Regions from separate parts of the Ensifer sp. 22460 genome, predicted to be linked through region 1. Evidence: predicted binding sites of a transcription regulator. Region 1 holds the regulator's gene; each other region holds the start of a gene.

Evidence for each region. The regulator LexA, encoded in region 1, represses DNA repair genes until DNA is damaged. The targets are predictions, from matches to a motif close to TGTTCNNNNTGTGTTCNG.
Region 2: the regulator LexA is predicted to act here: its motif matches at 3,153-3,170, upstream of ACTJKM_RS07610 (ATP-dependent helicase).
Region 3: the regulator LexA is predicted to act here: its motif matches at 2,656-2,673, upstream of ACTJKM_RS15315 (YifB family Mg chelatase-like AAA ATPase).

Annotation. Positions count from the first base shown of each region.
Region 1 is NZ_JBQENZ010000008.1:240,808-245,946, forward strand. It holds gene ACTJKM_RS12870 (septal ring lytic transglycosylase RlpA family protein) at 1-582, opposite strand, end outside; tRNA gene ACTJKM_RS12875 (tRNA-Ser) at 896-985, shown strand; gene ACTJKM_RS12880 (hypothetical protein) at 1,132-1,698, opposite strand; gene ACTJKM_RS12885 (hypothetical protein) at 1,861-2,493, opposite strand; gene ACTJKM_RS12890 (hypothetical protein) at 2,817-3,113, shown strand; gene lexA (transcriptional repressor LexA) at 3,360-4,085, shown strand; gene ACTJKM_RS12900 (hypothetical protein) at 4,176-4,508, opposite strand; tRNA gene ACTJKM_RS12905 (tRNA-Cys) at 4,721-4,794, opposite strand; gene ACTJKM_RS12910 (thermonuclease family protein) at 4,947-5,139, opposite strand, start outside.
Region 2 is NZ_JBQENZ010000005.1:28,604-33,742, reverse strand. It holds gene pcaF (3-oxoadipyl-CoA thiolase) at 1-982, shown strand, start outside; gene ACTJKM_RS07615 (NAD-dependent succinate-semialdehyde dehydrogenase) at 1,221-2,660, shown strand; gene ACTJKM_RS07610 (ATP-dependent helicase) at 3,286-5,139, shown strand, end outside.
Region 3 is NZ_JBQENZ010000010.1:186,831-191,969, forward strand. It holds gene ACTJKM_RS15300 (sn-glycerol-3-phosphate import ATP-binding protein UgpC) at 1-463, shown strand, start outside; gene ACTJKM_RS15305 (endonuclease) at 460-1,449, shown strand; gene gshB (glutathione synthase) at 1,596-2,543, shown strand; gene ACTJKM_RS15315 (YifB family Mg chelatase-like AAA ATPase) at 2,766-4,298, shown strand; gene cysK (cysteine synthase A) at 4,364-5,139, opposite strand, start outside.

The DNA of each region.
Region 1 (5,139 bases):
GTTGCCTTCAAGCGGCGCGCGGCCGACATATTGCACGCGCACCTGCGCGCTGCCCTTGCGCTTGATATCGAGCATGTCGGCCGTCTTCGAGGAAACGTCGATGATCCGGCCGAATTCATAGGGGCCGCGATCGTTGACGCGCACGATGACCGACGTACCGTTTTCCATGTTGGTGACGCGCGCGTAGCTCGGCAGCGGGAACGTCGGATGGGCGGCCGACAGATGGGCCTTGTCATAGACCTCACCGTTGGCGGTCAGGCGACCATGAAAGGCCGAGCCGTACCAGGAAGCCGTACCGGTCTTGTTGTAGCCGAAGTCTTCCTTCGGCTGATACCACTTGCCCTTGACCTGATAGGCCTTGCCGACCTGATAGCGTCCGCCGCCCTTGGGGATGTTGTTACCGGTGGCAACGCGCGGGCTCGCCTTCACGCCGTAAACGGATTCGGCGAAGTATTCCTTGCTCCGCGGCTTCTTTTTGATGCTCGACGTGGATCCGCAGGCCGCGAGCGTTACGCACAGCGCAGGAATTGCCGCAAGGCGCAGTCCCTTGACCAGATATGCCGCATTTTTACTGGATGTCATCTGTCCCACAACATCGATCGAATAAGCCGTACTCGAAACCTTCCGCTCGTGCCCCCAGCGGAAATCTCGGCGTCCCGAAACGGAACAGTCGAGTAAACATGACAGCAACAAGGCGAAAATGCGAACTCATCCACAGATCAGCGCCGGATTTCATGCGTTATGGTTTACAGATGATTACCGGCAAAGCGTGCCCGCGCACTCCAGTCCGGCCATCGAGAAAATCTTTCAGCGACGCATGTTAAATCTTGCAAAGCGACGGGGCTTTGCGCAATAACGCCGTGCCCGGTAAGCAGTTGACTGCGAGCTCAGGCAAGGACAGGTGGCCGAGTGGTTTAAGGCTCTGGTCTTGAAAACCAGCGTACGGGAAACCGTACCGTGGGTTCGAATCCCACCCTGTCCGCCATTTTCCCAAGAAATATAGTCCGACGATGGACCGCCATCCCTGGCGGTGCTTCATTTTAACGAGCGCTTGTCGGCAGGCGTCAGCGCCGTGTGGTTCGCCTCGGGCAGACGACGACTGGGCCCTCCGCCTTTCACTCAAGCCGCGGGTTAGAGGCTGAACGGATCACGCGCTGAGCGTTTCTCGTTTGGCGCGTTGAACGGATCGGACTTCTTCTCCTTGGATTTGCGGCCCTCGTCGGCGATGATCTCATCCACGGCTCGCTGGCATTTCAGGAGTTCTTCCGCCGCCGGGCCGGTGCCGCGCAGACTGAGGTTTGCGACAACGCGATCGTCAAAGGCGATCGCCAACGTCCTTTTGCGCACGAACCCCGTCAGGAATTCCGCATCGGTGACGTTCACGAACAGGAACTTGCCGCTCTCGTCGCCGGCGGCGGTCGCCGCCGCACTCCAGGGATCGCTCTTGTCGAAGCGGAACGTCAGGTCATAGTCCTTGCCGACCTCGAGCGACTTCCAATCGTCGCTGGCGAAACTCATGTAGAGTGGCGATTCGGAGCCCTTGGGATAGAACCCCAGGCGCAGCCTGATTCCGCCTTCGAATATCGACGTGATGAAACACGAGCCTTCCATCGACGTGTCGGAAGCAACGGTCCAGCCGCCGACTTCCTTCCATTTGATGATCTCGGACTCCTCAGCCACGGCCGGTCCCGTGGCCATCAGACAGCTCACCAACCCGAACAGCAATCTACGCATGCAAAACCCCCGTTTGCCCGCATTTTGATAGGTCGCCGCGTGACTGTCGAGGGTGGGTGACCCGCAACCCATGCAAAATCTTAGGAATATTCACCTCTCGCAGCGGAACGACGCTCACGCCAAAGATCACATGGCAAAGGGATCTTTCGACGACTTGGTCTGGCCGCCACCAGCAAAGGGGTCATTGTTTGGCGCATTCCCGCCGGCGCCCGCAAACGGATCGGCGGCCGCCCCCTGCCCGCCGTTTGGCATCAACGCAATCACCGCCTCCTGGCATTTGAACATCTCGCTGACGGCCTTCATCGAATCGCGCAGACTGAGGCTCGCCACGACGCGCCCTTCGAACGCCAGCGCCAGCGTGTTCTTGCGCACGAATTCGGTGAAGAAGTCGGTGTTGGAGAAGTTGACGACCAGAGCCTTCGAGCCTGTGAGGTCCACGCCGAACGCGACAGCCGGCCACTGGCGGCCACGGTCGAGCTGCAAGGCGACGTCATACTCCCGCTGCGGCTCGATCGATTTCCAGTCGGCATTGCCGATCGAAAGAAACGCCAGGTTCGCCGATCCTCTCGGATAGAAGCCGATTCGAAGGATCATTCCGCCGTCGTAGCTCGTCGCCGCATAGCACGAGCCGCCCAAGGACGGATCGGAGCCCACCGTCCAGGCATTGACCTCTTTCCAGATATTCGAACGCCCTTCTTCAGCTGAGGCCGCTCCGGCCGCCACCAACAGACCGAGAACCGCCAACGACAATCTACGCATGCAACCACCCCATTTTTCCCGCAAAGTTATCGTTTTTTTACAACCTGTCGAGACGGTGCGACATCTTCACAACACGGATTTGTGCACGCCGGCAGCGAGGCCGCGACTTGGCGCAACCCAAGCGATTGCGGCAAGGACGGCGCGCCAGGCTGAGGCGGCTTTGCCGCTGTGTGCCCCTGGCGCAAAACGGCCACAGCCTGCACTCAAAGAGCTGTTGAACACATGACAGTGATCGCCAAGCTTGCTGGACTTCGGAACGAAAGCGCGGTTCACATCGTTAACCGCCCCGTAGTCCCACCCTTGCATCAAAGTGGACGATCACCGTGCTTGCCGCCCTGCTTCTCGCTTCGATAGTCGCATCGCCCAATATGCCTGACGTCAAGCTCAGCGCCGCCACGGTGGACGAACTTCAGACCGATTTCGAGAGCGCCGTGCCGTGCCATCAGATCGATGGACGCAAGGTGTGGAAGGGTGCGATCGCGTTCTACATCCAGTCGTTCGTCTATGATGGCGACAGGCCGGTCGCGACCGATGCGGCGGACGCCGTACTTCCAGAAGACAACAGCGCCGAGACGGTGAAGGAATTCGAAGACGCCTGCGCCGCCACGCAGCCGGCCTAGCCTCTTTGCACGAAAACGCTCGCGATTCGTTCGAATCGCCGTGCCGTCGCGCAATGCGCTACGCCGCCGCCCTCCGTTTGGGCACGATCATCGCCCAAACCCGCTCTGCTCCCGTAAAAGTGACCAATCGACACGCACAGACGCGCCAATTGTCTGAATTCACGGAATTTTAGGCACTTGCGGAACACATATGGAACAGATAGTGTCTGTTCTTGATTTGTTTCACGCCTCTGGGAGCGACGTGCCATGCTGACCCGCAAGCAACAGGAATTGCTTCTCTTCATTCACGAACGCATGAAGGAGTCAGGCGTCCCACCATCATTCGATGAAATGAAGGATGCGCTCGACCTGGCGTCGAAGTCCGGCATTCACCGTCTGATCACGGCACTCGAAGAACGCGGGTTCATTCGCCGTCTGCCGAACCGAGCCCGCGCGCTCGAGGTCATCAAGCTTCCGGAGGCTTACGCATCCAGCCAGCAGCAGCCCCGCCGCGGCTTCTCGCCCAGCGTGATCGAGGGCAGCCTCGGCAAGGCGCCAGCGGCCGCTCCTGCCGCACCGCCGAAGCCCACGCCCGTGGCCGACAACACATCGGTTTCCGTGCCGGTCATGGGCCGCATCGCTGCCGGTGTGCCGATCTCGGCCATCCAGAACAACACGCACGACATTACCGTTCCGCTCGACATGATCGGCAACGGCGAACACTACGCTCTCGAAGTCAAGGGCGACTCGATGATCGAAGCCGGCATCTTCGACGGCGACACCGTGATCATCCGCAATGGCAATACGGCCAATCCCGGCGATATCATCGTGGCGCTCGTGGATGATGAGGAAGCGACGCTGAAGCGCTTCCGGCGCAAGGGCGCATCGATCGCGCTCGAAGCCGCGAACCCTGCCTACGAAACGCGGATTTTTGGGCCCGATCGGGTGAAGATCCAGGGCAAGCTCGTCGGGCTGATGCGCCGCTACCACTGATTCCGAGGTAAATCTGGCATCCGACCGAGCCTCGCCACCGCTTGCGGTGGCGAGGCTCTGTTTATTGATGGCGACCTGAAGGCGCGCCTCTTATTCGTGGATGGTGTACTCGCCGAGCTCGCAGAGGTCCTGCATGTCTTCGGTCGTATCGAGGTCGGAGCCTTCTTCGAACTCGAAGCGCATGTCGTACTTGCAGACCTCCCGGCCGTCGGCGATGGTGATCTCCATGTCTTCTCCGGGGTTCAGCACCTGCCGGCCGAAAACATCGTCTTCCCACTCATTGACACCCACAGGCGACGTATAGAAGTTCGTCAGCACTGCGTTGGTGTTGTTCTTCAGCTTGAAAACCAGATCCTCCGCCCGCGCCTCGAATGTGGTCGCAGCGAAGAGGGCCAAGGCCGTCAGGACAAGTTTCGTCTTCATATATGCCATTGCCTCCGTTTTGATGATGACGGACGCTACCGATGCGGCTGATGTCAGCGGAGTCATCGTTCCCCCTCTACCGATTTCACCGAAGCGATAAGATCCAACGGATAGCTAATGGACGTGGCTTGCGCGGGCGTGGGGAGGCAACCATGCAATCGCTCTGCCCCGAGGCAGAACGTCTATCCACACTAAAATGAGGTGAGAGTTTTTGGAGGCCTCGCCCGGAATTGAACCGGGGTACAAGGATTTGCAGTCCTCTGCGTCACCACTCCGCCACGAGGCCTCACAGCTCGGATAACCGAGCGTTGGCGCGGATTTAGAATGATTGCAGAAAAACCGCAAGAGGCATTTTCCGAAAAACGCGCCGTCGATTTGTAAGACGGATACTTTCCACAGAGCGATCGCGAACCTCCGCCGATCGCATCTGGGGTGGCCTCAACACCAGGGCGTCGCGTGTCCTGTCCACGGCCGCACCAGTCCCTCGGATACGAGCACACGCCCGATAGACTGGTCGCCGCGGGTGACCAGCCGCAGCTTTTCACCGGCCTTGGCATCCTGACGGCCGCTCGCCGTTTCCAGCCTGAAGTCACCCGCATTCAACAATTCGCGCAGGCGCTGCTTGGCATAG
Region 2 (5,139 bases), on a different contig from region 1:
CGCCGGGTTGCCCGAAACGGTAGCCGGAACGACGATCAACCGGCTGTGCGGTTCCGGGCTGGACGCCGTCGGCTATGCCGCCCGCGCGATCCGGCTGGGCGAAGCCGAGATCATCGTCGCCGGCGGCGTCGAAAGCATGTCGCGCGCGCCCTTCGTCATGCCGAAGGCCGAAAGCCCGTTCCAGCGCGGCACCGAAATCCATGACACGACGATCGGCTGGCGCTTTGTCAATCCCGTCATGAAAGACCGATACGGCATCGACTCCATGCCGGAGACTGCCGAAAACGTCGCGGCCGAGTTTTCCATCTCGCGCGAAGACCAGGACGGCTTTGCACTGCGCAGCCAGGCCCGGGCGGCCACTGCGCAAAAGAGCGGGCGTTTCGCCCACGAAATCGTCCCCTATGCGATCAAGGCACGCAAGGGCGAGACGACATGGGTTGAGCAGGACGAACACCCGCGCGAAACGACCATCGAGAAGCTTGCCGGCCTGCCGACGCCATTCCGCGCCAATGGCACGGTGACCCCCGGCAATGCCTCCGGCGTCAACGACGGCGCAGCCGCGCTCATCCTTGCCTCGCGCCGAGCGGTCGAACGCTATGGCCTCCAACCGCTCGCCCGGGTCGACGGGATGGCGACGGCAGGGGTTGCACCGCGCATCATGGGCATCGGCCCGGTGTATTCGACCCGCAAGCTCCTGGAGCGTTTGAACCTCCGTCTCGGGCACATCGATATCGTCGAACTGAACGAGGCCTTCGCGGCACAAGCGCTCGCCTGCATGCGGCAGCTCGGACTGGCCGACGATACACGCCACGTCAATCCCAATGGCGGCGCCATCGCGCTCGGCCATCCGCTTGGCATGTCCGGCGCGCGGCTGGCGCTGACGGCGGCCTTGGAGCTTGAGCTTCAAGGTGGCAAGCGGGCGCTCGCCACCATGTGCATCGGCGTCGGACAGGGCATCTCGATGCTGCTGACGCGGCCGTGATGTCCGCCTGTTAGAAGGATCGATGCAAGGTCTGGCGCGATCGCCAGATCACGTCATCGCGGGTAGCCCCCATCCCCTTTCGACACCGGCTTCGGAACCAACACGCCTATTCCTGACAAATCGCGTCTTGATATTGCCGGCGGAAGCGCCCAACTGATCGGCATCGCGCTCCTTCGCACTTCCCCACCGGCGCGTCCTGCACTCGAAGCGATAGACGTCAATCTTCAAAGGTTCCCCCATGACCCAGTATCCCGATATCCTCCTTCATATCGACGGCGCCTGGCGGCCGGCTCGAGCGGGCAAGACCATTCCCGTCATCGACCCAGCCACAGAGGAAACGATTGGCCAGGTGGCCCGGGCAGAAGTGGCGGATCTGGATGAAGCGCTGAACGCCGCCCAAAAAGGCTTCCAGGTCTGGCGGGCGACCTCGGCTTTCGACCGGGCAAAGGTCATGCGAACGGCAGCGGCGCTGCTGCGCGAGCGTGCCGTCGACATCGCCTGGCTGATGACGCGGGAACAGGGCAAGCCGCTGGCCCAGTCCAAGGGCGAAATCCTCAGCGCCGCCGAAATCATCGAGTGGTTTGCCGAGGAAGGAAAGCGCGCCTATGGCCAGATCATTCCGCCGCGCACGCCAGACGTCACCCAGATGACCGTCAAGCTGCCCGTCGGCCCGGTCGCCGCTTTCACGCCGTGGAATTTCCCGATCAACCAGGTCGTACGCAAGCTGTCTGCCGCGCTGACCACGGGATGCTCGATCATCGTGAAGGCGCCGGAGGAAACACCAGCATCGCCGGCCGAACTGATCCGGTGCTTCGTCGATGCTGGCATTCCCGCAGGCGTCGTCAACCTCGTCTATGGCGTGCCGGCGGTCATCTCGGAGTATCTGATCTCGCATCCGGTCATCCGCAAGATGTCCTTCACCGGCTCGACCCCGGTCGGCAAGATGCTGGCAGCACTCGCCGGCCAGCATATGAAGCGCGCGACGATGGAACTCGGCGGCCACGCCCCGGTCATCGTCACAGACGATGCCGACATCGAACAGGCCGTCGCGATCATGTCCGGCAGCAAGTATCGCAACGCCGGGCAGGTCTGCGTGTCGCCGACCCGCTTCCTGGTGCAGGAGCGGGTGGCAGATCAGTTCCTTGAAGGTTTCGTCGCCGCATCGCGGAAGGTCAAGGTCGGCAACGGCCTTGAGACCGGCATAGACATGGGGCCGCTGGCCAATGAGCGGCGCATCCCGGCGATCGAAAGCCTGGTCGCCGACGCCGTGGAGCATGGCGGCCGGCTGGCAACCGGCGGGCATCGCATCGGCAACCGAGGCTATTTCTTCGAGCCGACGGTGCTTGCCGACGTTCCGGTCAGCGCCCGTATCATGAATGACGAACCCTTCGGTCCCGTCTCCATCATCAACCGCTTCAACGAGCTCGACGAAGCGATCAACGAGGCCAACCGCCTGCCGTTCGGGCTTGCGGCTTACGCCTTCACCGGCTCAGAGCGAAGCGCCTATCGCCTCGCAAGCGAAGTCGAGAGCGGAATGATCTCGATCAACCATCTCGGCCTGGCGCTGCCGGAGGTGCCCTTCGGCGGTATCAAGGATTCCGGCTACGGAACGGAAGGCGGCTCCGAGGCGATCGAGGCCTATCTGGAAACCCGCTTCGTCACGCGCAAGAGCGTGTAACCGCGCTCGATCATCTCCCGCGCGCGCCCGGCGCGCGGGAAATGCTGCGTGTCACCCAGCAAGGGCACGAGAGCCGCCCGCAGAAGTAGCAGTCTTAAATTTACTCCCCTGTTACGAAGTTTGCCCACCATCGGACCCATGGCATGATGCCTATGGGAGAGCACGATGGGTTATGATTGGAATGGCGCACGCGGGCGCCGCATGAAGATCGCACGATTTGGTACGGCCGTCGCTCTGGCAACCTTGTTGGTGTCGGTCGCTGCGCAGGTCGTGGCCCGGGCAATCTAAACACCGACGGGTTGGCTTGTTCGGCGCACCGAAGGCCAGGTCGAAGGTTTCCGAACACGGTGACTAATAGCCCCCGGATCTGCTTCTCGAGATCGAAAATTCGGCCGTCCACGGCTCCCCTCCTCGATGTTCCGGATATTCTGCGGCACAGCAGCCTGGTGAAAGCCCGGCCTGCCGGGTTTCCAGCGGCAATCGAAGCTGATACGTTCCATTTTTGTTCCGAGTCATCTGCTTCGGGCGAAGGGTTTGAGACCGTGAAGCGGAATCCGCGAATTCTTTCAAGGAGATGAAACGGAACGAAGAATTTGGCAATCTTGCTGACAACGCCTGGATACGTATGAGCGCCGCCTATCTCGAAAAACTGAATGACCGCCAGCGCCAGGCGGTGATGCATGGTGTGGGACTGCCGCAAGGCCAGGTTGGCGGCCCTCTGCTGATTATTGCGGGTGCCGGTTCGGGCAAGACGAATACGCTCGCTCACCGGGTGGGACATTTGATCGTCAACGGCGCCGATCCGCGTCGCATCCTGCTTATGACCTTTTCACGACGGGCGGCTTCGGAAATGAAGCGTCGGGTCGAGCGGATCTGTCGCCAGGTCATCGGCGACAATGCTGCGGTCATGACAGACGCGCTCTCCTGGGCGGGCACTTTCCATGGCATCGGCGCGCGTATCCTCAGGATTTATGCCGAACAGATCGGCCTCGGCCAGGATTTCACGATCCATGATCGCGAAGACAGCGCCGACCTGATGAACCTCGTTCGCCACGAGCTCGGTTTTTCGAAGATGGAAAGCCGCTTTCCGACCAAGGGGACCTGCCTGGCGATCTATTCGCGCGTCGTGAACTCGGAAAGCTCGATCATCGACGTGTTGAAGACGGCGTATCCTTGGGCTGCGAACTGGGAAGAGCAACTCAAGGAACTGTTTGCAGGCTACGTCGAGGCCAAGCAGGCGCAGGACGTCCTCGACTACGATGATCTGCTGCTTTACTGGGCGCAGATGGCTTCCGACGCGGAACTGGCGCAGGATATCAGCAGCCGTTTCGATCATATCCTGGTCGACGAATATCAGGACACGAACCGCCTTCAGGCCTCGATCCTGCTGTCGCTCAAGCCCGAGGGCCATGGCCTGACGGTCGTCGGAGATGACGCCCAGTCGATCTATTCCTTCCGGGCCGCGACGGTCCGCAACATCCTCGATTTCCCGAATGCGTTTTCGCCGGAACCCGCCGACGTCATCACGCTCGATCAAAACTATCGCTCGACCCAGCCGATCCTGGCTGCCGCCAACGGCGTCATCGGGCTTGCGCGGGAACGGTTCACCAAGAACCTCTGGACGGACAGGCAGTCGGAGCAGCGCCCGCAGCTTGTCACCGTCAAGGACGAGACGGACCAGGCCGCCTATATCGTGGAGCAGGTTCTCGCCAACCGCGAGGTCGGCATAGCGCTGAAGCAGCAGGCGGTGCTGTTTCGTTCCGCCAACCATAGCGGCACGCTCGAAGTCGAGCTCACCCGTCGCAACATTCCCTTCGTGAAATTCGGCGGCCTCAAGTTCCTCGACAGTGCCCATGTCAAGGATCTGCTGGCGACCTTGCGTTTCGCGCAGAACCCGCGTGACCGCGTCGCCGGCTTCCGGCTGTTGCAGATGCTGCCCGGGATCGGCCCGCAGACGGCAGGCAAGATCCTCGACGCGATCGCCGCCGATCCGGAGCCGCTCGCAGCACTCGCGGAAATCCCAGCGCCACCCAAGACCGGGGAGGATTGGGCGAGCTTCGTCGATCTCGTTTCCGCTCTACGGAAAGCCGACACGGGGTGGCCGGGGGAAATCGCGACGGCGCGTGCCTGGTACGAACCCCACCTTGACCGCATCCACGAAGACGCCGAAACGCGCAAGGCCGATCTCGTGCAACTCGAGCAGATCGCCGGCGGCTACCAGAACCGCGAGCGTTTCCTGACCGAACTGACGCTCGATCCGCCGGATGCCACCAGCGACCAGGCGGGCGTGCCCCTGCTCGACGAGGACTACCTGATCCTTTCGACCATTCATTCGGCCAAGGGACAGGAATGGCGCTCGGTCTTCATGCTCAATGTCGTCGACGGCTGCATCCCGTCCGATCTTGGCGTCGGCACGACCGCCGAGCTCGAAGAGGAACGGCGGCTGCTCTATGTCGGGATGACCCGGGCACGCGACCAC
Region 3 (5,139 bases), on a different contig from region 1:
CCGTCCGCTCGACGTCTACCACCGTCCGGCCTCGACCTTCGTCGCGAGCTTCATCGGCTCGCCGGCGATGAACCTGATCAAGGGCCAGATCGAGGGCGGCAGCCTGCAGATCGGCCTCTACAGGATTGAGCTTGGCAGCCGCGCCCCGGTCGAAGGCGCTGTGACCGTCGGCCTGCGCGCCGAGGACCTCCGGCTTGCCGGTGTCGGCGAGGATGCGATGCTGTTCCAGGTCGACTATGTCGAGGAGCTCGGTGCTCAGCGGCTCGTGCACGGCACCATCGAGGGCCAACCTCTGACGATAGCGCTCTCTCCGGAAATGCCGCTTTCCGGTGATCTCGCCGTGACGATTGCCGTCGACCGCCTGCACTTCTTCTCGCCCGAAACCGGCAAGCGGCTGGAACGGGGCACGTCTTTTGCCGGTGATGCACCGGCGCAGAACCTTCGGCTGGAGACGGCATCGTGATCCATGAAGCCGTTGAGCAGCTTGCCGTTCCATCGCTCGAACTGCGTGCAGGATTTGCTTCGATGCTGCGCACCATTGCGGCCCATGACGCCGCCATGGCCGCGCGACCGGAAATGAACAGCATCGAGGTCGGCGCCGCGCCGTCCTCGACCGCGCCGCTCGCCTTTCCCTTCACCGTCGCTGCCTGGAACCTGGAGCGCTGCCTGTTCGCACCGGAAAGTGCTGGACATCTCGCAGCAACCAGGGCCCCAGTCGTGCTGCTATCGGAAATGGACAACGGCATGGCCCGCACCGGCCAGCGCCATCCGACCGCCGAAGTCGCTGCTATACTCGGCATGCAATATGCCTATGGCATCGAATTCATTGAGATGGGCCTCGGCTCCGATACCGAGCGCGCGTTCTGCGAGGATGATTTCAACGCCAGGGGCTTTCACGGCAATGCGCTGATGGCTTCGGTGCCGCTCGGCCGGCCCTTCATGCTGCGCCTCTGGGGCGAGCGTCTCTGGTTCACCGATGGCGAACAGCCGCGTCTCGGCGAGCGTTTCGCGATCGGTGCCGTTATCGAGACCGAGTCAGGCCCCTTCGTCGCCGTCTCCACCCATCTTGAAAGCGCGACGACCGCGGCCTACCGCGAACGCCAGGTCAGGGAATTGATCGATGCGCTCGACGAAGCCTTTCCCGGTCTGCCGGTGCTGATCGGCGGCGATCTCAACACCGGCAACCATGCTGGCGGCGACTTCGAAGCCGAAGGGCTCTTTGCGATGAGCGCTGCCCGCGGCTTCACCCGTCACGGTGGACCACTTGAGGTGATGACCACCCGGCCGAGCCTGATCACCCGTTGGCCGGAGCGCGCGATGAAGCTCGACTGGTTCCTCGCGCGCGGCCTGAAGATCGGCGAAACCAGGATCATTCCCTCGCTCGATGAAACCGGCCGGCCGCTTTCGGATCACGATCTCATCACCTGCGTGGTCGAAGGCTTCGAATAGGCTCAGCTCTCCTTGCCTAAGGCACGCCCGCATTCTACATGTCGAGGGCTTTTCCAGTGCGGGAGAGGGCAGCGGTTTTCTCGTCCTCTTCCGTTCTGACGATTTGAAATCGATCACGCTTGGCGTGATCCACAGGGGACGGGAAGATGGCGAAAATCGTCAATGTCGGGGTCCAGATGGACCATGTGTCGGGCATCAATATTGCGGGTGATTCTACCTTCGCCATGAGCCTCGAGGCACAGTCGCGCGGCTACCGCCTTTTCCACTACACGCCCGAAAAACTGTCGCTGCGCGACGGCAAGGTCTATGCGAGCGTGCAGCAGATGACGCTGCGCGACGTCAAGGGCGATCACTTCACGCTTGGCGAAGCCGAACGCGTCGATCTGTCGACCATGGACGTCATCCTGCTCCGCCAGGATCCGCCCTTCGACATGGGCTACATCACCTCGACGCATCTTCTGGAACGCCTGCATCCGAAGACGCTGGTCGTCAACGATCCGGCCTGGGTGCGCAATTCGCCGGAGAAGATCTTCGTCACCGAATTCGCCGACCTGATGCCGAAGACGCTGATCACCCGCGACCCCCAGGAGATCGCCAGCTTCCGCCAGGAGATGGGCGACATCATCCTGAAGCCGCTCTACGGCAATGGCGGCGCCGGTGTCTTCCATTCGACCCGTGACGACCGCAACCTGTCTTCCCTTCTGGAAATGTTCGGCCAGATGTTCCGTGAGCCCTTCATCGCCCAGGAATACCTGCCGGCGGTGCGCAAGGGCGACAAGCGCATCCTGCTCGTCGATGGTGAGCCGGTCGGCGCCATCAACCGCGTTCCGGCCGAACATGATGCGCGCTCCAACATGCATGCCGGCGGTCGGCCGGAGGCGACCGAGCTTACGGCGCGCGAAAAGGAAATCTGCGCCCGCATCGCTCCGGCGCTGAAAGCCCGCGGCTTCCTCTTCGTCGGCATCGACGTCATCGGCGACTACATGACCGAGATCAACGTCACGTCGCCGACCGGCATTCGCGAAGTCAAGAAGTTTGGCGGCGCCGATGTTGCGAGCCTGCTCTGGGACGCGATCGAGCGCAAACGCGCCTGATCCGGCGCTTCCGGTAGAACCTGTCTCCAGATGACGGAGATTGCCGCGGGCTTCCGCCCGCGGCTGCGGGGTTGTGCCCTTGCCAACGACAGCGCGTAGGTCTTGCCTCAGATGTTCCGTAATTGTTCTTGTTTTTGTGCGTGAACCGTGCAAGGCTCCGTCTTGCAACCCAAGGCGGTTGCGGCGCCCGTAATGACGGGCCGCCCGGGCGAGGGAGCAACCATGGTCGCGCGCGTCAGCACGGTCGCATTTCAGGGTATCGAGGGTCTGCCGGTCGACGTTCAGGTGATGGTCGCGCCGGGCAAAGTCGGCATGCAGATCGTCGGCCTGCCGGACAAGGCAGTGGCCGAAAGCCGCGAGCGGGTGCAGGCAGCGCTTCATGCTTCGGGTCTGGCGCTGCCGGCCAAGCGCGTCACCGTCAATCTCGCCCCCGCCGATCTGCCGAAGGAAGGCAGCCACTTCGATCTTGCGATCGCGCTGGGCCTGATGGCGGCGCTCGGCGCCATTCCCGGCGATGCGCTCTCACCCTATGTCGTGATCGGCGAGCTCAATCTCGACGGCACCATTGCCGCCGTTGCCGGCGCCCTTCCCGCCGCGATCGGCGCCAATGCGCTCGGCAAGGGGCTGATCTGCCCGGCCGAAAGCGGGGCGGAGGCTGCCTGGGCAGGTGCGGAGATCGACATTCTCGCACCGCGCAGCCTGATCGCGATCGCCAACCATTTCCGCGGCACGCAGGTGCTTTCGCGGCCTCAAGCCGCGATCCGCTCGGGCGCTGCCAACCTGCCCGATCTCGCCGACATCAAGGGACAGGAAAGCGCCAAGCGGGCGCTGGAGGTGGCTGCTGCTGGCAACCACAATCTGCTGATGGTGGGACCGCCGGGGTCGGGGAAATCGATGCTCGCCGCGCGGCTGCCGTCGATCCTGCCGCCGCTCAATCCGGCCGAGCTGCTCGAAGTGTCGATGATCCACTCGATCGCCGGGCAGTTGCCGGGCGGCAAACTCTCGGATCGGCGGCCGTTCCGCACGCCGCACCATTCCGCAACCATGGCCGCCATGGTCGGTGGCGGCTTACGCGCCAAGCCCGGCGAGGCCTCGCTCGCCCATCATGGCGTCTTGTTCCTGGACGAGTTTCCGGAGTTCACGCCGCAGGTGCTCGACGCACTGCGCCAGCCGCTCGAAACGGCGGAATGCATTATCGCCCGCGCCAATCACCGGGTGAGCTATCCCGCCGCCATCCAGCTCGTCGCCGCCATGAACCCCTGCCGCTGCGGCATGGCCGGTGAACCCGGGCGCAGCTGCGCCCGCGGCCCGCGCTGCATGACCGATTACCAGGCGCGCATCTCCGGCCCGCTGATGGACCGTATCGATATCCGCATCGACGTTCCGGCCGTCAGCGCCGCCGATCTGTTGAAGCCGGCCGCAGCCGAAAGCAGCGAAGTCGTCGCCCGTCGTGTTGCCCGCGCCCGTGCCCTGCAGACCGACCGCTTCGCCGCCCTCGGTCATCCGGAGTTGACGAGCAACGCCCGGTGTTCGACATCGATGATCGAGAAGATCGCCGAGCCCGACGCAGCGGGCCTGCAACTCCTCCGGGACGCTGCCGAGAAAATGAAATTCTCCGCCCGCGGTTACCACCGCGTGCTGAAGGTCGCACGCACGCTCGCCGATCTCGATGGCGCGCAGACCGTCGGCCGCATCCATCTGGCCGAAGCGATTTCCTACCGCATTGCCGGCGAGAGGCTGCAGGCGGCGGCGTAGCGGTCGGTTCGAAACAAAAGGGCGCCGCGAGGCGCCCTTTCCTTTCGTGGGAGAAGGCTTGTCGATCAGCCGCCGAGGCCTTCAAACAGCGCGGTCGAGAGATAGCGTTCGGCAAACGACGGGATGATGACGACGATGGTCTTGCCGGCGTTTTCTTCGCGCTGGCCAACCTCGATCGCCGCCGTCAGTGCTGCGCCGGCGGAGATGCCGACCGGCACGCCTTCGAGCCTGGCGACGAGGCGAGCAGCCTCGATCGCTTCGCCGCTGTTGACGGTGACGATCTCGTCATAAACGGAGGTGTCGAGGATCACCGGCGCAAAGCCCGCGCCGATGCCCTGGATCTTGTGCGGGCCCGGGTTGCCGCCGGAAAGCACAGGGGACTCTTCCGGCTCGACTGCGATCACCTTGATCGAGGGTTTGCGCGCCTTCAGCACCTGGCCGGCACCGGTAATCGTGCCGCCGGTGCCGATGCCGGACACGAAGATGTCGACAGCACCTTCGGTGTCGTTCCAGATTTCCTCGGCGGTCGTCTTGCGGTGGATTTCCGGGTTGGCCGGGTTCTCGAACTGCTGCGGAATGATGGCGTCGGGCAGCGTCTCGACCAGTTCCTGCGCCTTGGCGATCGCGCCCTTCATGCCCTTGGCACCTTCCGTCAGCACCAGCTCGGCGCCAAAGAGGGCCAGCATCTTGCGGCGCTCGACCGACATCGTTTCCGGCATGGTGAGGATCAGCTTGTAGCCCTTGGCGGCGGCGACGAAGGCGAGCGCGATGCCGGTGTTGCCCGAGGTTGGCTCGATCAGGGTCGTGCGGCCGGGAGTAATCTTGCCCTGGGCTTCCAGGC